One region of the Aliidongia dinghuensis genome, then DNA from elsewhere that is predicted to be linked to it. Evidence: riboswitches for the same ligand, from Rfam matches in the RefSeq annotation. Region 1 holds a riboswitch; the other holds the start of a gene.
The links. Region 1 has a riboswitch for S-adenosylmethionine ahead of metZ (O-succinylhomoserine sulfhydrylase). Riboswitches for the same ligand answer to the same signal wherever they lie in the genome.
Positions count from the first base shown of each region.

Region 1 (10,514 bases):
GCGCGCTCGCGCACTATGCTCCGGCCGGCGCGCCGGCCTCGGTCGATGCGCGCAAGGAAGTGACGGACTATGTCCGGACCCGCGAGTTGGCGCCGGTCACCATCCCTGCGCTCGCGGCGCTCGCCACCACGATCGGCCAGAACGTCGCGAAGTACCATGATTTCACTGCCGTGCCGCAGGGCCAGGTGAGCAACGTGCGCAACGACATGTATCTGGCCAGCGAGGCGCTCAGGCTGATCGGCAAGAGTGGCCAGCCGGCGTTCAGCGACAATGACAAGGACGTGCTCAAGACCTACTCGAAGCAGCTCGACACCGCGACGAAGTTCATCCCGACCTGGGTCAAGGTCGCGGTCGCGCTGGCGCTGGGCATGGGCACCATGGTCGGCTGGAAACGCATCGTCGTGACCGTCGGCGAAAAGATCGGCAAGGACCACCTGACCTATGCCCAGGGCGCCTCGGCTGAGCTGATCGCAGCCACGACGATTGCGGCGGCCGACGCGTGGGGCCTGCCGGTTTCGACGACCCACGTGCTGTCGTCCGGCGTCGCCGGCACGATGGCGGCCAACGGCTCGGGCCTGCAGTGGGAGACCATCCGCAACATGATCCTGGCCTGGGTGCTGACGCTCCCGGCCTCGATCATCATCTCGGGCTGCCTGTTCTTCCTGTTCCGCCAGGTGTTCTGACGAGGGGGGCGCTCTCAGGCGGAGCGGACTCGCGCCAGGAACCGCCGGACCTCCTCATCGAGGGTCGTCGCCTGGGTCTTGAGCGAGTCCGCAGCCGTCAGCACATGGCCCGCGGCACTGCCCGTTTCGCTGGCGCCGTTTGCGACCGTGCCGATGATCTGCGTCACTTCCCGCGTGCCGCTCGCGGCCTCCTGGGCATTGCGCGAGATCTCGACGGTCGCCGCCCCCTGTTCTTCGACCGCGCTTGCGATGCTGGTGGCGATGCCGTCGACCTCCTCGATCGTGCGCGAGATCGCGGTGATGGCGCCTGCGGCGTCGCGCGTCGCGGTCTGGATCTCGGCGATCTGGGCGCCAATCTCCTCGGTCGCGCGCGCCGTGCGGTTGGCGAGGTTCTTGACCTCGGAGGCGACGATGCCGAAGCCGCGCCCGGCCTCGCCGGCCCGCGCCGCTTCGATGTTGGCGTTCAGGGCCAGGAGATTGGTCTGGCCGGCGATGTCGGCGATCAGCCCCACGACCTCGCCGATCCGGTCGGTCGTTGCCGTGAGCGCGCGCACGACGTCGTCGGTCCGCCGCGCCTCCGCGGCAGCCTGGCGCGTGGCTGTCGCTGACTGCTCGACCCGCTGGCCGATCTCGCGGCTGGAGGCGCTCAGTTCCTCGACCGCGGCCGCGACAGCGCCGACGCTGTGGGCGGCGAGCTCGGCGGCCGACGCCACGCGCTCCGTCAGCGCCTGCGTCTCACCCGCCGTGCCGTGCATGCCCTGGGCGGTGCCGCGCAGGTCGCCTGCCGCGTGGCCGAGCGTCTCGACCATCACGCCGACGCGCTGTTCGAACTCCTTCGTGACGGCGGCGAGATGGGCGGCGCTCTCCAGCTTCGCGCGGGTTTCCGCCTCGGCCACGCGCCCGAGCCGCTCCGCCTCGGCCGAATGGCCGCGCAGCACCTCGACTGCCGTCGCCATGGCGCCGATCTCGTCGCTCCGGTCGCGGTAGGCGACGTCGAGCTCGAACTCGCCCCGAGCGATACGCGAGACGGTGTCGGTCATGGCCTGCACGGGTGCCACCAGGCGGCGCAGCAGGATCATGAGCGTGGCACCGACGATCGCGACCTCGCCCAGCACGATCAGCAGGGCGACGGTGAGCTTCGCCGCCGCATCGGCGCTTTCCGCCTCGCCAAGGCCGACCGCCTCGTCCATCGCCGCCTCGCGCACGGGCACGATATCGGTCAGCGCCGCGACGGTGAATTTGCGGTAATCGGCGTACGACATTCCCCAGTCGACATGATTGAGCGCGGCGTTGACCAGCGCCTGGTAGTGCGGCTCCGACTGTGCGAAGAAGCCGTCGCGCGCCCGGTCGCGGGCAGCGATGAGCCGGGCGCTCGGCCGGATCTGCTCAATGGTGACGAGCGCCCGCTCCCAGGCGCCGGCGATCCGGCCCGACAGGGCCATGGCCTTGGCGACGTCGTCGGGTGCGAAGGGCTTGCCGTTGATCCAGGGCGTCATGAGCGTGCTGCGCGCCCCGGCATTATCGCGCATCGCCATCATCTGGCTGCCCAGCTGGGCCAGCATGCCGATTGCCGGGTCGGCCTGGACGATGCCGGTCTCGAGCGCGCCGAGGCGCGCGCGGATGCGGTCGGCGAGACCGACGCGCGCCGCGAGCAATTCCTTCGGGAAGTTGGCGTCACGCGCGCCGAGCGGCTTCGCGATCGCGGCGGCCGTCTTGCCGCGCAGGTCCATGATGGTGTTGCGCGCGTCGTCGACGATCGCCAGCGAACCGGCGTCGGCCATCGTCACAGTGCTGCGGGCAAGCGCCTCGTCGGTTGCGGCCTTGGACTTCGCCAGCGCCTCGAGATTGGGCGTCTCGGCGAGCACCGCCTCCTGAAGCTGCCCGGATTCGATTGCGATCGTGGTGAGCACGCGCATGAGATCGCTCATGGCGCGTGCCTCCCGCGTCACGGTGCGGGCGTGGAGCCACTCAGCCGTCGCCGCGGAGGCCATCCAGCCCGAAACGCCGACGGCCGGTACGGCCAGCGCGGCGAGGCCGACCAAAAATAACGTGCGGATACGCATGTCTTCGCTCCAGGATCCCCGTCCCAGGGTGGCGCGATCACGGCGGCGCACCTGGCCCGGGACGAGCTCATCTATGGAGCAGCGGCGGCTTCCGGATGGTTAATGCCGCCGGCAAACGTCGGCCTATCCACTAGGCCCGTGGATAGACCCGCACCTGGCGGGGACGCCAGCGACACCGGTGCCCCTCGGCAAGCGCGTGGCGCCGGGCTTCCTCGACGCCGAGCTCCGCCGTCACCAGCGCGCCATCATGATCGAGCGTCAGGCGCGCACGAGGCCCGATGGCATGCAGATCGACGAGCATGCCGTCGAGCGCCGGCCCGTCGACAAAGGGGGCGAGCTCGACCTGATGCGGCCGGAACCAGGCGACGGCCGGGCCGTCAGGCAGGGCCACACCCTCGTCCAGGACCACGCTGCCCGCGCGGGCGACGCCGGCCGTGATCGTGCAGGGGATCTCGTTCGCATGGCCGAGGAAGCCGTAGACGAAGGGCGAGGCGGGTGCCGCATAGACGTCCGCCGGCGTGCCGACCTGCTCGATCCGGCCGGCGCGCATGACGACGATCCGGTCGGCGAGCTCCATCGCCTCTTCCTGGTCGTGGGTGACGAAGACGGTGGTGACGCCCAAGCGCCGGTGCAGCTCCTTCAGCCAGAGACGCAGCTCGGTCCTGACCTTGGCGTCGAGCGCGCCGAACGGCTCATCCAGCAGCAGGATCTTCGGCTCGACTGCCAGCGCGCGGGCGAGCGCCACGCGCTGCCGCTGGCCGCCCGACAGCTGCTGCGGATAGCGCTGGCCCAGGCCCGGCAGATGAACGAGCTCCAAGAGCTCCGCGACGCGGGCTGCGATCACGGCCTTGCCGGGCCGCCTGGAGCGCGGCCGGATCGTAAGGCCGAACGCGATATTGTCCGCGACGGTCATGTGCTTGAACAGCGCGTAATGCTGGAACACGAATCCCACGCCGCGCCGGTTGGGCGGCAGCGCCAGCGCGTCGGTCTCGCCGAAGTGCAAACTGCCGGCCTCGGGCGTCTCGAGCCCGGCCATCGTGCGGAGCAGCGTGGTCTTGCCTGAGCCGGATGGGCCCAAGAGCGCCAGGAATTCGCCGTCGGCGATCGTGAGATCGACGCCGGAAACGGCCGGCGTCGTGCCGTATCGGCAGACGATGCCGGAAATCTCGATCTGCATGGGTCCTCTTATCGGCCGGCGGTCGACGGATCGCCGCTGAGGCGCCATTCGAGCAGGCTCTTCGCGACCAGGGTCACGAGCGCCAGGAGCGCCAGCAGTGCAGCGACGGTGAAGGCCGCGGGCAGGTTGTACTCGTTATAAAGCACTTCGATGTGCAGCGGCATGGTGTTGGTCAGGCCGCGGATGTGGCCCGACACGACCGAGACGGCGCCGAACTCGCCCATCGCCCGCGCGTTGCTGAGCAGCACACCGTAGAGCAGGCCCCAGCGCACGTTCGGCAGTGTTACGCGGCGGAAGGTCTGCCAGCCGCTGGCGCCGAGCGTGAGCGCCGCTTCCTCCTCGTGCCGCCCCTGGGCTTCCATGAGCGGGATGAGCTCGCGCGCGACGAACGGCAAAGTCACGAACACGCTCGCCAACACGATGCCCGGCACGGCGAACACGATCTTGATGCCATGGGCCGAGAGCCAGGGGCCGAGCAGCCCCTGGGCGCCGAACACCAGCACATAGACGAGGCCCGAGACGACCGGGGAGATCGACAGCGGCAGGTCGATCAGGGTCACCAGCAGGCTGCGGCCGGGAAAGTCGAACTTGGCGATCGCCCAGGAGGCGGCGAGGCCGAAGACGAGGTTGAGCGGCACCGCGATACCGGCGATCAGCAGGGTGAGCCGGATCGCCGACTGGGCGTCCGGCTCCTGAAGGGCGGCGAGCGGTGCCGCGAGCCCCTCGCCGAGCGCGCGGGCGAAGACCAGCACGAGCGGCGCCACCAGAAAGACCAGCAGGATCAGGAAGGTGAGCGCGATCAGGCCCCCTGAGGCAAGGCGGTTTGGCGCGAGGCGGTTAGTGACCACGGCGATGCCGGTTCCAATATTGCAGCCCGTTGATCGCGAGCATGATCGCGAACGAGGCGACGAGCATCAGCGAGCCCAGGACGGAGGCGCCGAGCACGTCGAACTGCTCGAGCTTGACCACGATCAGCAGCGGCACGATTTCCGACAGGCCGGGCACGTTGCCGGCGATGAAGATGACCGAGCCGTATTCGCCGATGCCGCGGCCGAAGGCGAGGGTGAAGCCGGTCAAGAGCGCCGGCCAGAGCGCCGGCAGGATGACCCGGCGGAAGATCTGCCAGGATGTGGCGCCAAGCGTCGCCGCCGCTTCCTCGACGTCGCGGTCGAGGTCGGCCAGCACCGGCTCGACCGCGCGCACGACGAACGGCAGCCCGACGAAGGCGAGCGCCACGCCGATGCCGAGCGGCGTGAACGCGACGGGGATGCCGAGTGCGGCAAGCGGTGCGCCGAACCAGCCGGTCTCGGCATAGAGTTCGGTCAGCGCAATGCCGGCGACGGCGGTCGGCAGCGCGATCGGCAGGTCGACCAGCGCGTCGAGCAGGCGCCGGCCCCAGAAACGGTAGCGCACCAGCACCCAGGCGACGAGCAGGCCCAGGCCGACGTCGAACGTCGCCGTCAGGAACGAGATGCCGAAGCTGGCACGGAACGCGGCCTCGACGCGCGGCTGGGCCGCCTGGGCGACGAAACCGGCCCAGCCGATGCCGCTCGCGCGGAGGACCAGGGCCGCGAGCGGCAGCAGTACCACGATCGAGAGATAGGCGAGCGTGAATCCCAGCGTCACCGGCAGGCCCGGCAGCACCCGGCGGGATCGGCGACGGGGCGATGCACGGGTACGCGAAATCGCGCTGTCCGCCCGACCCTCACCCGGCTCGCGGGAGAGGGCAGGGGCGCGGCCCGTCAGGGCCGGGAAGGGTGAGGGCGCCGCCGCGGGATGGGCCTTCGTCATGGACCCGGCTTGTAGATCTGGTCGAACGTGCCGCCGTCGGCGAAATGCTTGGCCTGCGCCGCCTGCCAGCCGCCGAAGTCGTGGTCGATCGTCACCAGCTCAAGCTTGGGGAAGCGGTCGGCGTATTTCGCCGCGACCTCGGCCAGGCGCGGGCGGAAATAGTGCTTCGCCGCCAGTTCCTGGCCCTCCGGCGTATAGAGGAAGCGCAGGTAAGCCTCGGCGACCTTCGCGGTGCCGTGCTTCTGGGCGTTGGCGTCGACGACCGCGACCGTGGGCTCGGCCAGGATGCTGATCGACGGCACGACGATCTCGAGCCCCTCGCGGCTCATCTCCCGGCTGGCCAGGAACGCCTCGTTCTCCCAGGCGATCAGCACGTCGCCCTGCCGGCGCTGGGCGAAGGTGATCGTGGCACCGCGGGAGCCGGTGTCGAGCACGGGCACGTGCTTGAACAGGTCGGCGACGAACGCCTTGGCCTTCGCCTCGTCGCCGTTGCCGGCCTTGAGGCCATAGGCCCAGGCCGCGAGATAGTTCCAGCGCGCGCCGCCCGAGGTCTTGGGATTGGGCGTGATGACCGAGACGCCCGGCTTCACCAGGTCGCCCCAGTCGTGGATGCCTTTGGGATTGCCCTTCCGGACCAGGAACACGATGGTCGAGGTATAGGGCGCGCTGTTGTCCGGCAGGCGGCTCTGCCAGTCGGCCGGCAGCAGCTTCGCCTGGCGGGCGATGGCGTCGATGTCATAGGCAAGCGCCAGCGTCACGACATCGGCTTCGAGCCCGTCGATCACCGCGCGCGCCTGGGCGCCCGAGCCGCCGTGCGAGGTGCGGATGGCGACCGTCTCGCCAGTCTCGGCCTGCCATTTGGGGGCGAAGACCTTGCCGACCTCGGCATAGAACTCACGGGTCGGGTCATAGCTCACGTTCAGGAGCGTGGTCTCGCCGTGGGCCTGGGCGGTGAGTGCCGAGAGGGCCAGGAGCGCGAGGCCCACCAGGCCGAGCGTCGTCAGTCGGAACGTCATGGGATCGGTCTTTCGCGGCATGGATCAGGCGCGCCTTCGGTCAGGTGCGGGCGAGCGCCTGGGCCACGTCGGCCAGGATGTCGTCGATATGCTCGATGCCGACCGCAAGCCGGACATAGCCGTCGGTCACGCCGGTCTTGAGCCGGTCTTCGGGCGAGAGCTGGGCGTGCGTGGTCGACGCCGGATGGATCGCGAGGCTGCGCACGTCGCCGATATTGGCGACGTGGTAGAACAGCTCGAGCGCGTCGATGAAGGCCCGGCCGGCGTCGGCGCCGCCGGTGAGCTCGAAGCCCACGAGCGCACCCAGGCCGCCCTTGAGGTAGGTCTCGGCGCGGCGCTTGTCCTCGCCGGTCGCGAAACCCGGATAGATCACCCGCTCGACCTTCGGATGGCCGGCCAGATAGTCGGCCACCGCCTTGGCGTTCGCCGCATGGGCCTTGATGCGGAGCGGCAGGGTCTCGAGCCCCTGGATGAACTGGAAGGCGTTGAACGGGCTCAGGGCGGCGCCGATGTCGCGCAGCAACGTCACGCGTGCCTTCAGGATATAGGCGATGGGCCCAAGCGGCTTCGCGGCCTCGGTCCAGATGGCGCCGTGATAGCTGGGGTCGGGCGTGTTCAGGCTTGGGAACCGGTCGGCGTGGGCTGCCCAGTCGAAGGTGCCGCTGTCGATGATCACGCCGCCGATCGAGGTGCCGTGGCCGCCGATGTATTTCGTCGTCGAATGGACGACGACCGCGGCGCCATGGTCGAGCGGGCGGCAGAGGATGGGTGCCGCGGTATTGTCGACGATGAGCGGCACGCCCAGGCGCCGGCCGAGGGCGGCGACCTCGGCGATCGGGAAGACGCGCAGGCTCGGGTTCGGCAGGGTTTCGGCGAACCAGGCGCGCGTCCGGCTGTCGCTCGCTCGGGCAAACGCCTCCGGATCGGCCGGGTCGACGAAGCGTGCCTCGATGCCGAGCGTCTTGAACGTGTTCGCGAACAGGTTCCAGGTGCCGCCGTAGAGGTCGGTCGAGCTCACGAAATTGTCGCCGGCATGGGCGATGTTCTGCAGCGCGATGAAGGCTGCCGCCTGGCCCGAGCTCAGGGCGAGGGCGGCAGCACCGCCCTCGAGCGCCGCCAGCCGCTCCTCGAGCACGGCGGTCGTCGGGTTCATGATGCGGGTATAGATGTTGCCCAGTTCCTCGAGGCCGAACAGGCGGCCCGCCTGGGCCGTGTCGTCGAACTGGAAGGACGTGGTCTGATAGATCGGCACCGCAACCGCGTGGGTCGCCGGATCGCGCCGGTAGCCGGCATGGAGCGCCAGCGTCTCCGGATTTTTCCAATTTGACATTGTAAAATTAGACCCCTCTCGCCGATGTGACAGGTGCGTCCGAACAATGCGATTAAGTCATTGATAAGACGCGTCTCAGCTATCCGAGGCAGGAGACGCCACGCTTAGCCGTACTTGTAGAGCGCCCGCAAGCTCAAGCTCAAATCGGCGCTGACGGCCCTTACGATAGGGCGCTAAGGCCATCTGTCAAATGTATTTTACGACGTGCGTATGTGTAAAAATGACTGAGTACGGTTGTGGAATGTAAGCGAGCCTCGCCCGCTGGCTCGCCGAGGGGCTTGCGTCGGCGGAAACGGGCGACTAGGGTGGCGCCTTCGTGGAATTTGGGCCGGCCGGCTTGCGACCACGTAAAAAATCGCTAAAAGGTCGGAGAGCCGCGGCAAAGCGGCGCTTCCACCGAGGCCGGCATGGCAACGGGAGTATCCCGCGGTGGAAGAATTCGATCCCGAGACCCAATTGATCCGTGGCGGCCTGGCCCGCTCGTCGTTCGGCGAGACGGCCGAGGCGATCTACATGACCTCGGGTTTCGTCTATCAGTCGGCCGAGGCGGCGGAGGCGCGCTTCAAGGGCGAGGAGCCCGGCTTCATCTATTCGCGCTACGGCAACCCGACCGTGCGCATGTTCGAAGAGCGCCTGGCCGGCCTCGACGGGGCGGAGCTGGCCTACGCGACGGCGAGCGGCATGGCGGCGGTGTTCAACGGGCTCTTGGCCTGCGTCAAGGCCGGCGACCATGTGCTGGCGAGCCGGGTGCTGTTCGGCTCCTGCTTCTACATCATCCAGACCCTGCTGCCGCGCTACGGCGTCGAGACGAGCTTCGTCGACAGCGCCGATCCGGCCGACTGGGCGAAGGCCATGCGGCCCAACACCAAGGTCGTGTTCCTGGAAACGCCGGCCAACCCGACCCTGGCGCTGCTCGACCTTAAGGCGATCGCCGACATCGCCCACGCCGGCGGCGCCCGGCTGATGGTCGACAATGCGCTGGCGAGCCCGATCGTGCAGCGGCCGTTCGAGTTCGGCGCTGATATCGTCGTCTATTCCGCGACCAAGCATATCGACGGCCAGGGCCGCTGTCTCGGCGGCGCCATCCTCGCCGACAAGGCGTTCCTCGAGACCGAGTTCCAGCCGTTCCTGCGCCACACCGGCCCGGCCTTGAGCCCGTTCAACGCCTGGGTCCTGGTCAAGGGCCTCGAAACCCTGGCGCTCCGCGTCGAGCGGCAGAGCGAGACCGCGTTGAAGCTCGCGCGCCGGGTCGAGGCGCACGGCGCCGTCAAGGCGACACTCTATCCGTTCCTCGAAAGCCACCCGCAGCACGCGCTCGCGCGCAGCCAGATGACGACCGGCGGCACGCTCTTGTCGCTTGATCTCGGGTCCAAGGCGGCCGCCTTCGCCTTCCTGAACGCACTCGAGATCGTCGACATCTCGAACAATCTCGGCGATGCGAAGTCGCTCGCGACCCATCCGGCGACCACGACCCACCGGGCCCTGCCCGAGGCCGACCGCCGCGCCATCGGTATCGGCGACGGGCTCGTGCGCGTCTCGATCGGGCTCGAGAGCGAGGCAGCACTCGCCCGCGATTTCGAACGCGCGCTCGATGCCGCCCACGCTGCGGCGTGACCTGAAAAAAGGACGTCATTCCCCGCGCAGGCGGGAATGACGGAAAGCTTGTAGACCTTAGGAGAGTGATGATGAGTCTTGGATACGCTGGCGACGTTTCGCCGACTGAAGCCTGGCAGAAGCTCGCGACCGACCCGCGCGCCGTCCTCGTCGACGTGCGCACCAACGCCGAATGGTCCTATGTCGGCCTGCCGGACCTGGCGCAGCTCGGCAAGCCGGTGCACAAGCTCGCCTGGCAGATCTTCCCGGAGATGCAGGTGAATACCGGCTTCGTCGACGGCATCAAGGCGGCCGGCATCGGGCCGGACCAGCCGATCCTGCTGCTCTGTCGCTCGGGCGTGCGCAGCGCGTCGGCAGCCAAGCTCTTGACTCAGTCGGGCTTCACCGCGTGCTACAACGTCCGCGACGGGTTCGAGGGGCCGGGCGATGCGGAGCGGCATCGCGGCCGGGTCGCGGGCTGGAAATTCGAGGGGCTGCCCTGGGCCCAGGGCTGAAGCCCCGGCACAGCGAGAGGAACTGAAGCGAGATGAAGTCGCGGGTGACCTGGGTCGAGAACCGCATGTTCGTCGGCGAGTCGGGCAGCGGCCATTCGGTCGTGATGGACGGAGCGCCTGAAGCGGGCGGCCGCAATGCCGGCATCCGGCCCATGGAGATGCTGCTCATTGGGCTCTGCGGCTGTACGGCGTTCGACGTCGTGCTGATCCTGGAGCGCGGCCGGGAGACCGTGACGAGCTGTGTCGTCGAGGCCGAGGCCGAACGGGCGGAGACCGATCCCAAGGTCTTCACCCGCGTCCATCTCGTCTACAAGGTCTCGGGCCGCAACCTGAAACTCGACAAGGT
Region 1 is NZ_BMJQ01000013.1:197,893-208,406, reverse strand. It holds gene IEY58_RS23780 (inorganic phosphate transporter) at 1-683, shown strand, start outside; gene IEY58_RS23775 (methyl-accepting chemotaxis protein) at 698-2,746, opposite strand; gene IEY58_RS23770 (sulfate/molybdate ABC transporter ATP-binding protein) at 2,877-3,923, opposite strand; gene cysW (sulfate ABC transporter permease subunit CysW) at 3,932-4,771, opposite strand; gene cysT (sulfate ABC transporter permease subunit CysT) at 4,761-5,567, opposite strand; gene IEY58_RS23755 (sulfate ABC transporter substrate-binding protein) at 5,711-6,730, opposite strand; gene IEY58_RS23750 (O-acetylhomoserine aminocarboxypropyltransferase/cysteine synthase family protein) at 6,771-8,060, opposite strand; SAM riboswitch at 8,367-8,442, shown strand; gene metZ (O-succinylhomoserine sulfhydrylase) at 8,490-9,674, shown strand; gene IEY58_RS23740 (rhodanese-like domain-containing protein) at 9,743-10,168, shown strand; gene IEY58_RS23735 (OsmC family protein) at 10,201-10,514, shown strand, end outside.

Region 2 (10,514 bases), on a different contig from region 1:
GGGTGACCACGCCCGCGCCCAGATCGTCGAGCACCCGCGGCACCTGAATTTCGTCGAGCAGCACGATGTTGAAGCGCTTCGGATTTTCCGCAATATCCTCGAGCTCGGCATGAAGTGCTGCACCGGCGCGGAGCTTGATGAGACCCGCCTTCTCGAGCAGGACAAGCGCGCGCGCTTCGTTGGCCGGATCGTTCGGAATGCCGATCTTGGCGCCCGGGGGGAAATCGGCGACCGCTTTGTATTTCGCAGAATAGATGCCGGCCGGGGCCACGAAACAGGGCTTCAGCGAAACGATCTTGTAGCCTCGCGACGCATTCTGGGCCTCCATGTACGCGACATGTTGAAAATCGTTGAGGTCGATGTCACCGGCCTGCGTCGCTTCATCGATCTGGGTCGGTTCGGTGAACTCGATGACTTTGACCGGAAAGCCCTGTGCCTCGGCGAGCTTCGCCGCCTCGTGCAAAAAATCGGCATAGGGGCCGGGCGATGCGCCAACCCGCAGCGGTGTGTCCGCAGCCCACACGGTGCCGACCGGGAATACGAGCGCCACGAGCATCGCCCACAGGATAAGCATTCTATTCATGTCCAATCCTTATCTGCCGATCCGAATCTGTAATATTGGATGCCTGTCCGAGTGGGCTGCGAGCGCCATTTCGGCGGGAGGCGCCGCCGCTGCGCTCCTCCTGGCGGCAAGCTCAGCGCCCGACGAACTGCACCACGACCCCGCACGCTAGGTGCGGAGCGACGGTGCAGGCGGCCGGCGTGGCGGTGTAAGGCACCGCATGGGCCCCGAGCGTTTCATGGACGGCGTCGAGCGAGCGAACCCTGACGGCGAGGGCCGCCAAGCCTTGGGCAGGCAGGCTGTCGGGGTCGAGCCCGGCGTGACGGACGGCGAAGGCGACAGGGTGGACGAAATGGATCGCGACCGTGCCGGTGTCGACCCGCACCGTATCCGCCGTCTCCCTCACCGGTTCGACGTCCAGCAGGGCACCAAGGACTTCCGCGTCGGCGTGCGGCGTCGCCGAGAGAACCGTCAGGTGATCGAGGCCACAGGCGGTGTTTTCATGCTGAACCAGTTCGGGCAGCCAGGTCGTCTCCGGTGTGCGGTGCTGGCAGCAGAACAGATGGAAGCCGGGTGCGGCGCCGTCGGGAAACTGGCTCGTGCGGAATGCGGCGGCGGCAGTCCGGCCGTCGGGCAGCGCGACCGGGCGGGAAAACTCGAGCGGGTCGGTGAGCCGGATGCCGGCAGCGCGCAGCTCGCCCACCGCCGCGTCCACATTTGGAGTCCTGAGCGCGATTGCGGCCAGGCCTTCGCGCGCGGCGAGCAGGCCGCGCTGGATCGCGTTGGCCGGGGTCGGCGTCACCACGCCCAGCAACTCGAAATAATCGCGCTCGAACATGATCGTGTGGTTGGCCGTGCCCTTATGGGCGCTGTGCGTGCCGCGCGGGGAGACGGTAAATCCCAGGCGCCGGTAGGTGTCCGACGCCGCGTCGAGATCGCGGACGAGCGCGAAGCAATGGTCGATGCCGGCGATGTGCTGGCGCATGAACGCATTTCTCCCCTGAAACATCCGCCGCGTGGTTACGCCGCGAAGACGGCGAGCGTCCGGGCATTGTGTGGACCAGATAGTGCAGCGTCGTGGTGAGGTGTCTCGCTCCTCCCGTTCAACACAGGTGCGGATAGCCGAGGTCGATCGCGTGTTGTTCCAACCTGAGGATCGAGCGGTAGGCGGTTTCCGGCACGAGCTCGAAGCCGTCGAGCAGGAGATCGTCTCTGAGTGCCGCATGGGCGGGCGCCGACGCGACGTCGAAGAGGGCTGATCGCAACAGCTCGATCGTCTCGTCGTCGGTCTCGGCCGACGTGATCAAGGGCAGGCCTGGCGTGGCCTCGGTCCAGCCGAGCACGCGCACCTGCGCGGTGAGCTCCGGCTCGCTTCGGCGTAGCTGGGCCAACGTGACGACGTCGATCGCCGCCAGATCGGCCTTGCCGCGGGCGACCATTGCCAGGCTCGCCCGATGGGATCCGGTCCAGGTCACGCTCTGGAAGAAGGGCCTGCCGTTTGCCAGATCGGCGACCGTTGCGCGCAGCAGGTTCATGCCCGTGTTGGAATGCCGCTGATTGGCCGCGCAGCGACAACCCAGCAGCCCCGCGAGATCGCTGGTGTCGTCGTCGGCGTGGACGATGAGGGCGCTGCCATGGCGGGGCCCATCGCAGCCAAACGCCCGATAGCGTGGCGTCGCCACCAGGCGGACTCGTCCGAGCAGCGACGTCATCAGCGGATAGCCGCAGGTTTGCGCCAGCAGGAGACCGCGATCCTGCCAAAGCCGGTCGAGCGGCAAGCTGCGATCGAGCCTCGCCGGCACGTCACGCAACCCGGCCGCCTCGAGCTTGCCCGCGACGGCTTGCCACATGACATCGTTTGCGGCTGCAAGATGGCCGAAATCATACATGGGCAAGCCCGCCACGCGTCCGCTCATGGTAGCACCTCGAAGCCCGGATGCTCGGCCGGTCCGATCGGTCTCAGAAGATGGCGCGCGAATATCTCGGCGTAGCCGCGCTCGTACAGCATGCCGGGGGCGAGGCCGATTTGGCCACGAAGTCGGCGCCAGGTGTCGGGAATTCGGTACCAGGGCAGGCTCGGCTGCTGGTGATGCACGACATGCAGATTGTTGTTCAGGAACAGGAGGCTCCAGAACCATCCGGCCTCGACGACGGCGGTTCGGTCGATGGGCGCGGGGGCCGCGCGATGCTCCGCAAAGGACCGGATGAGGCCCAAGGCGATCGAGGGATAGACAACCAGCCCGATATACTCCGCGATCGGAATGCGGCAGACGCCGACGATCCAGGCGAGCATCGGCAGCACTGTCAAGCCATGCCGAAGCCAAAGTCGCCGATGATGTGGGTCGGTCCGGGTACGGCGTACTGCCGTCAGCCAGCACCGGCCGACCAGCAGCGCCGGACCGATCAGCATTCTGCCGCCGAGGGTATTGTGCCAACGCAGCAGTGCCACCTGCAGCCGACCGGCATCTCCCAAGGCTCCTCGGTGCAGGTAGTGGGATTCCGGATCCCGGATCGGGTCGGTCAAATCACGGCCATGATCCTTGTGATGGCCGAGGTGCGTTTCGCGATAGAGCGCATAGGGCAGCCACAGGGACAACGGTGGCGCGCCGATGAGTGTGTTCACCCGGCCGAACGGCGTGGGATGGCCGTGGATCGTCTCGTGCTGCAGGGAACCATGCCAGGCGACCAGCACCGCACCGAGCGGTGCCGCCACCCAGAGCGGCAGGTTGCCCCAATTCGAGGTCAGGAAAGCGAAGCCGGCGTAGAGGACGGCCGCGACGGTAATGGTCGGCCATTCCCAGTGACGAAGAGTGGCCAGGCGACCGACATATCGGCGCGCGAGATGGAAGATGCTCATCGTGCCGGGAAGCCGCCGTCGAAAGTGATTTGCGCTTCAAGCGACCGCAGACCGCAGAGGCCGGTACCGGTCATGCATCGACCTCGTTGAAGCCGGCGGCGCAGGCCGCGACGGAACGATCGAGAACGCCCAGAAAGCGGTGCCGGGCCAGTCGGAAACCGGCGTCGCTGAGCCGCCGCTCGCCGGCCGGAGCGCTGCGTTCGATGAAGGCGGCGTCGCCTGGGGCGGGATGCGGGAGATTCCGTTCCCAGCGAAGATAAGCATGCAGCGCAGCTTCGATCCCGCGCGGGCGGGCATCGAGATCGGCAGGATCGGGAGCGTCCGCGCCAGCTGCGGCGTGGCCGGCCGAGATGTGCCGCACAAGGCGATCTAGCGTGAGAGACATGGGGGGCTCCGTCAGGGCCGCGTTCGCTGCGGCGACTGAATGACACCGGTCAAAGCTCGGTTGCGGATAGGCATTGACGCCAGGCGTTCCCGCCGAAGCGGATCCCCGATGGAGATCGTCAGGCGGCCAATGCGGTCCCTGGACTCAGCAACGGCAACAGCGTCCGATCCGAAGGGAACGCCCGATGGTGCGGAGATTGACGTGGCAAGACATTGACCGCGCTCCTGTGAAGATCTGCCCGATAGGCAAGATCCGAGTTCATCCGGGGCGGCATGCCCCGCTTTAGCCGCATTTGTTAAGCGCCCGCAATCTGGTTGTTCAAATCGGCGCTGGATGCATACCTTAAACAACAATTTATGATCGTCAATAGAAAATAATAACACATAATTTATGTTGAAATTTGGTGACGGAGCAGCTTGCTCAACAGGTTGGTCAGCAGACCGCCGAGGCACAGAACGATCAGCGCCAGCCAGCGTCTGTCGCCGGGGATGATCTCATATATCGATAGTGCCGATGGATAATATCGGAATATGCCGGCAAGATTGATGCGTTGGGCGGGCCCTCAACTCATGCCCATCTCAGGTGCCTTGGCACTCTCGAACCACATGCCCGATCGGGCTTCAGGCCCAGACCCCGAATGAGCGGGTGAAATCGATGAAGGCCCTGAGCGGCGCCGGCACGTGGCGCCGGCCGGGATAGTACAGGAACGGGCCCGAGAAATGCTGCCACCAGGGCTCCAGCACCGGCTCGAGCGCGCCGCTGTCGAGGTGGGGGCGCAGCCAGTCTTCGAAGAGCTGGATGATGCCGGTGCCGGCGATCGCGGCATCGACGGCGAGGTCGGTGGCGGCCCCGACGCGGACGAGCAGCGGGCCGGTCGGGTCGACCTTCACCACCTCGCCGTCCCGCTCGAACTCCCAGGTCGTCATCGCGCCGCTGGAGAATTGCCCGCGTAGGCAGGCATGGTTCAACAGATCGCGCGGATGCGTGGGCCGGCCGTGCCGGTCCAGATAGGCCGGCGCGGCCGCGACCGCGAAGCTCTGCCGGCGCGGGCCGATCGGAATTGCGATCATGTCCTGCTCCAGCCGCTCGCCATAGCGGATGCCCGCGTCGCAGCCGGCCGCCAGCACGTCGACGAAACTATCCTCGGCGATCACTTCCAGGCGAATGTCGGGATAGGCCGCAAGGAACGGGGGCACGATGCGCGGCAGCACCAGGCGGGCGGCGCTGACCGGCACGTTGAGCCTGAGCGTGCCGGCCGGCCGGTCGCGAAAGCCGTTGACGACGTCAAGCGCCGCCTCGACCTCGCCGAGAGCCGGACCCAGCCGGTCGAGCAGGCGCGCGCCGGCCTCGGTCGGGACGACGCTGCGCGTCGTCCGGTTGAGCAGCCGGACCCCCAGTTTCTGTTCCAGCCGGCGGACCGCTTCGCTGAGGCCTGACGCACTCCCGCCCGTCTGCCGCGCTGCGTCGCGGAAGCCCCCGGCCCGCGCCACTGCGGCGAAGGCTGTCAGGTCGCCAAGGTCCGCTGCCATTGTTCGTAATCCCGTACAGCCTGTCCCAATTGCGTCCAGTTATCATACGACATGGAATTGTCTACATGCTGGCGAAACCACGGGAGATCGACCATGACCGATATCAGCAAGTCCGGCAGCTACAGGCTCGGCGACCGCACCGTAACGCGTCTCGGCTATGGCGCCATGCAGCTCGCCGGCAAGGGTGTGTTCGGCCCACCAAAGGACCATGCGGGGGCTCTCGCTGTGTTGCGCGAGGCGCTGGCGAGTGGCGTCAACCATATCGACACCAGCGATTTCTATGGCCCGCACGTGACCAACCAGATCATCCGCGAGGCGCTGCATCCCTACACCGACGATCTGACGATCGTGACCAAGGTCGGCGCCAAGCGTGGCGCGGACGCATCGTGGAACCCGGCTTTTTCGGCCGAAGAGCTGACCGCCGCCGTCCATGACAACCTGCGCAACCTGGGCCTCGACGTTCTGGATGTCGTCAATCTGCGCGCCATGTTCGATGTCCACGGGCCGGCCGAGGGCTCGCTCGAGGCGCCGCTGACCACGCTGGCCGAACTGCAGCGGCAAGGGTTGATCCGCCATATCGGTCTCAGCAATGTCACGCGCAAGCAGATCGCCGACGGCCGCAAGATCACCGACATCGTCTGCGTGCAGAACCAGTACAATCTGGCTCACCGCGAGGATGAAGCGTTGGTTGACGAGCTGGCCGCGGCCGGCACCGCCTATGTGCCGTTCTTCCCGCTCGGTGGCTTCTCGCCGCTGCAGTCGAACACGCTGTCGGACGTCGCCTCCCGGCTCGGCGTCACCCCGATGCAGGTGGCGCTGGCCTGGCTGCTGCAGCGCGCGCCGAACATCCTGCTGATCCCCGGCACGTCGTCGATCGGGCATCTCCGGGAAAACCTTGCCGCGGCCGAGCTCGTCCTATCCGCCGAGACCGTGGCCGTGCTCGACCGGATCGCCGGCGAGGAGAAGGCGCACTGATCAGCCGCTAATCCCAGCGCTCGACGACCGACGGCGGCACGCTGACCCACGGATGGCGCCGCACGTCGTAGACCGAGACGGTCGGTGGCGGAAAGCCGGGGTCAGCGAAGGCGCCGACCGCAACCGCGACGAACTCTTCGCCTCCGGCGTGGTCCCAATAGACGGTCGAGCCGCACTCCGGGCAGAAGCGGAACCGCGCGTGGCTACCCTCGTCGCCGATCCGGACATATTCGGCCGCCCGTCCGGCGATCACCAGCTGCTCCCGCCGGAACCGCGCCTGGATGCCGAACGCGCTGCCGGTCCGTTGCTGGCAAGCGAGGCAATGGCACATCGAAACCCGGATCGGCTCGCCCGTGCAGTCGACGGTAAGCTGGCCGCAGCAGCAGGATGCGCGTCGGGTGATCATCCGCGGGCTTCTCCAAAAGATTGCTGCCAGATCTTACCCCAGCCCGCCGCACCGCCGATAGTCGAACTCCAGGGCCAGCGTGGGTCGGGCGCAAGTCGACGATATCGATCGGGTGCAGGATAGGTTCGCGGTCCGGGACCAAGCTTCCGCTTTCCGCTGCGTCACACAGGCTGGGTGGGCTGTTGCGGCTGGCGCACGGCGGCAAGCGCGCCGTGCAGCGTCGGGAACAACCGACCCTCGTCCAGGATCTCGAGAAGACCATGTCGCGTCATGTCGGCCTTGAGATAGAGACCGACCCGGGCGAAGGCGATATTGACGTCGCGCCGCGCCAGTTCCCGGAATAGATCGCTGAGCGAGCGGGCAGCCGAATAGTCGAGATCGGATATTGCCGCCGCTTCGACCACGAACCAGCGCACCGGCGTCGGCGCATGGTCGATGAGCGCCAGGACCTCGTCCGCGAACCGGCCGGCATTGGCGTAGAACAGATCGGCGCTGAACCGGTAGAGGATCAGCCCCGGCTCGGTCTCGAGCCCCGGGGCCGCTGGAACCGGCGCCCAGCCGCCATGTTCGTTGGGCTGCAGCACCATCGTGTGCGGATGGTAGCTGTGCCGCACGTGCCGGAGCAGCGAGAGCGCGATCGCGAGCAGGATGCCGTACTCGACGCCGGCGGCCGCGACGGCGGCGGCCGTGACCAGCGCCAGCGCAAACTCGCTCGGGGTCTCGAGCAGGATCGCGCGCAAGCCGGCGATATCGACCATCCGAACCGCGATCGCGAACACGACACTGGCGAGCACGCATCGCGGCAGGAACTGCAGCGGACCGGTCAGAAACAGGAGCACGACCAGCACGGTCACGGCGAAGCTGACCTGCGCCAGCTGTCCGCGCGCGCCGGCTCCTTCCGCCATGGCGGTCTGGCTCGGGCTGCCGTTGACGACGAAAGCGCCGCCGACCGCGGCGGCGGCATTCGCCGCGGCGAGCCCGAGGATGTCGGCGTCGACGTCGACCCGTTCCTTGTAGCGCACCGCGAACACGCGGGCAGTCGCGGCACTCTGCGCGATGATGACGACGAAGCAGGAACCTGCGACCGGCAGCAGAGGCAAGGTTTTGGTCCAGATCACGTCCGGCAGGCCGAAGGCCGGCACGCCGCTCGGCACCGGGCCGATGGTCGCGATGCCATGGCCGGCAAAGTCGAACCACCAGCTCGCCGCGATGGCCGCCAGCACGACCGCCATGGAGACCGGCAGCCGCGGCGCATAGCGCCGGCCAATGAGAATGATCGCCGCGACCATCGCGGAGAGGGCCAGGGTCGGTCCGTTGACCTGACCCAGCCCGCGGGCGAGCTCCCACAGCTGCACGACGGTCCGGCGCGTGTCGACCGCGATGCCGAGCATGTCGCTCAGCATGGCGATGGCGATCTGGATGCCGACGCCGGTCAGGAAGCCGACCAGCACGGTGCGCGACAGGAAATCGGCGAGGAAGCCCAGCTTGAACAGACGCGCCAGCAGCAGAAGGCCGGCGGTCAGGAGCGCCACCATGCCGACCAGCGCCAGATAATCCGGCGAGCCCGGGCTCGCCATGGCGGAGAGCGAGCCGGCCAGGATGGCGGCCGTACCCGAATCGGCGGCCACGACCAGATGGCGCGAGGAAGCGAAAATGGCGAACGCCACGGGTGCCAGGAGCGCCGTATAGAGCCCGGTCACGAGCGGCATCCCGGCGATGCGGGCATAGCCCAGCACCTGCGGAATGTTCATGGACGCAAGCGCGATCCCGGCCAGGCCGTCCCGCAGGATCGCGGTGCGATCGAGCGGCCCTACACCCCGAAACAGCTTCAAAGCCACCGATGCTCCCAAGTTCTGTCGCTTGATCAACGGGCTACAGGTCTCATGGCCGAGCCCCGTGCCCGCACGGCGCCGCCAGCATAGCCAGCAGCCGCGGGGAAGAGAAAGGGGTGGTGCTGCAGGCGAAAGACGGTCGGGCTGGGCGTCGACCGGGTTTTCGTCGGTTCGACGCCCAGCTGCTGAGCGTTATCCTTCAGCGATCAGGCGGCGTCGAAGCGATCCGCGTTCATCACCTTGTTCCAGGCAGCCACGAAGTCGACCACGAACTTCTTCTGTGCGTCGGCCGAGCCATAGACTTCGGCCAGAGCGCGCAGTTGGGAGTTCGAGCCGAACACGAGATCGACACGCGTGCCGGTCCACTTCAACTTGCCGCTTTCGCGATCAAATCCCTGGAACAGGTTTTCGTCCGAGGTTGGCTTCCACTCAGTGCTCATGTCGAGCAGGTTCACGAAGAAATCATTCGTGAGCGTTTCGGGCTGGTTGGTGAAGACGCCGTGTTGTGACTTGCCGACGTTCGCGTTCAGCACGCGCATGCCGCCCACGAGAACCGTCATCTCCGGCGCGGTCAACGTCAGGAGTTGCGCCTTGTCGACCAGCAGTTCCTCCGCCGAAACGGCATACCTGCCCTTGAGGTAATTGCGGAACCCATCTGCAATCGGCTCGAGCACGGCGAAGGAGTCCGCGTCGGTCTGCTCCTGCGTCGCGTCCGTCCGGCCCGGCGTGAACGGAACCTCCACCTTGTACCCGCCCGCCGTCGCAGCACTTTCGACCGCGGCGCATCCGCCGAGGACGATCAGGTCGGCAAGCGACAGCTTCTTCCCGCCACTTGCCGCGCTATTGAACGCTTTCTGGATCGCCTCAAGGGTTTCGAGCACGCGATCCAATTGGGCGGGCTGGTTGGCCTCCCAGTCCTTCTGCGGGCTGAGCCGGATGCGCGCGCCATTGGCGCCACCCCGTTTATCGGAGCCGCGGAAGGTTGAGGCCGACGCCCAAGCGGTGGAGACGAGTTCGGCAATCGAGAGCCCCGAAGAGAGCACCTTAGCCTTGAGGTCGACGATGTCTTTCGCATCTACCATCGGATGGTCGACGGCTGGGATCGGGTCCTGCCAGATCAGCTCTTCTCCGGGAACCTCGGGCCCGAGATAGCGTGCGCGAGGGCCCATGTCGCGGTGGGTCAGCTTGAACCAGGCCCGGGCGAACGCGTCGGCGAACTGATCCGGATTCTCGTAGAAGCGCCGGGAAATCTTTTCGTAGGCCGGGTCAAACCGCAAGGCGAGGTCGGTCGTCAGCATGGACGGCGCGTGACGTTTCGACCGGTCGTGCGCATCCGGCACCGAACCCGCGCCAGCCTCGTTCTTCGGTCGCCACTGATGGGCGCCCGCCGGGCTCTTGGTCAGCTCCCAGTCGTAGCCGAACAGGTTCCAGAAGAAGTTATTGCTCCATTTTGTCGGCGTTGAGGTCCAAATGACTTCGAGACCACTGGTGATGGCGTCTGCGCCTTTGCCGCTGCCAAAACGGTTCTTCCAGCCGAGCCCCTGTTCTTCGATGCTGGCGCCCTCGGGTTCCGGGCCGACCAGCGTGACATCGCCCGCGCCGTGGGTTTTGCCGAAGGTGTGGCCGCCGGCGATGAGTGCCACTGTCTCCTCGTCGTTCATGGCCATGCGTGCGAACGTCTCGCGGATGTCGCGTGCGGCGGCGAGGGGATCGGGGTTGCCGTTCGGGCCTTCCGGATTGACGTAGATGAGCCCCATCTGCACGGCGGCGAGAGGATTCTCCAGGTCGCGGTCGCCGGTGTAGCGCTTGTCGCCAAGCCAAGTGCCTTCCTTGCCCCAGTAGATGTCTTCCTGGGGCTCCCAGGTGTCAGGGCGCCCACCGGCGAAGCCAAACGTCTTGAAGCCCATGGATTCGAGCGCGACGTTGCCGGCAAGGATCATCAGGTCGGCCCAGGAGATCTTATTGCCG
Region 2 is NZ_BMJQ01000002.1:331,579-342,092, forward strand. It holds gene IEY58_RS04915 (MetQ/NlpA family ABC transporter substrate-binding protein) at 1-550, opposite strand, end outside; gene IEY58_RS04920 (VOC family protein) at 696-1,547, opposite strand; gene IEY58_RS04925 (phosphate/phosphite/phosphonate ABC transporter substrate-binding protein) at 1,666-2,478, opposite strand; gene IEY58_RS04930 (fatty acid desaturase) at 2,475-3,419, opposite strand; gene IEY58_RS04935 (hypothetical protein) at 3,490-3,780, opposite strand; SAM riboswitch at 4,070-4,144, opposite strand; gene IEY58_RS04940 (LysR family transcriptional regulator) at 4,425-5,333, opposite strand; gene IEY58_RS04945 (aldo/keto reductase family oxidoreductase) at 5,427-6,308, shown strand; gene IEY58_RS04950 (GFA family protein) at 6,316-6,714, opposite strand; gene IEY58_RS04955 (SulP family inorganic anion transporter) at 6,876-8,552, opposite strand; gene katG (catalase/peroxidase HPI) at 8,753-10,514, opposite strand, start outside.
Region 2: it holds a riboswitch for S-adenosylmethionine, as region 1 does, so the genes downstream of both, IEY58_RS04935 (hypothetical protein) here and metZ (O-succinylhomoserine sulfhydrylase) in region 1, are expected to answer to the same signal.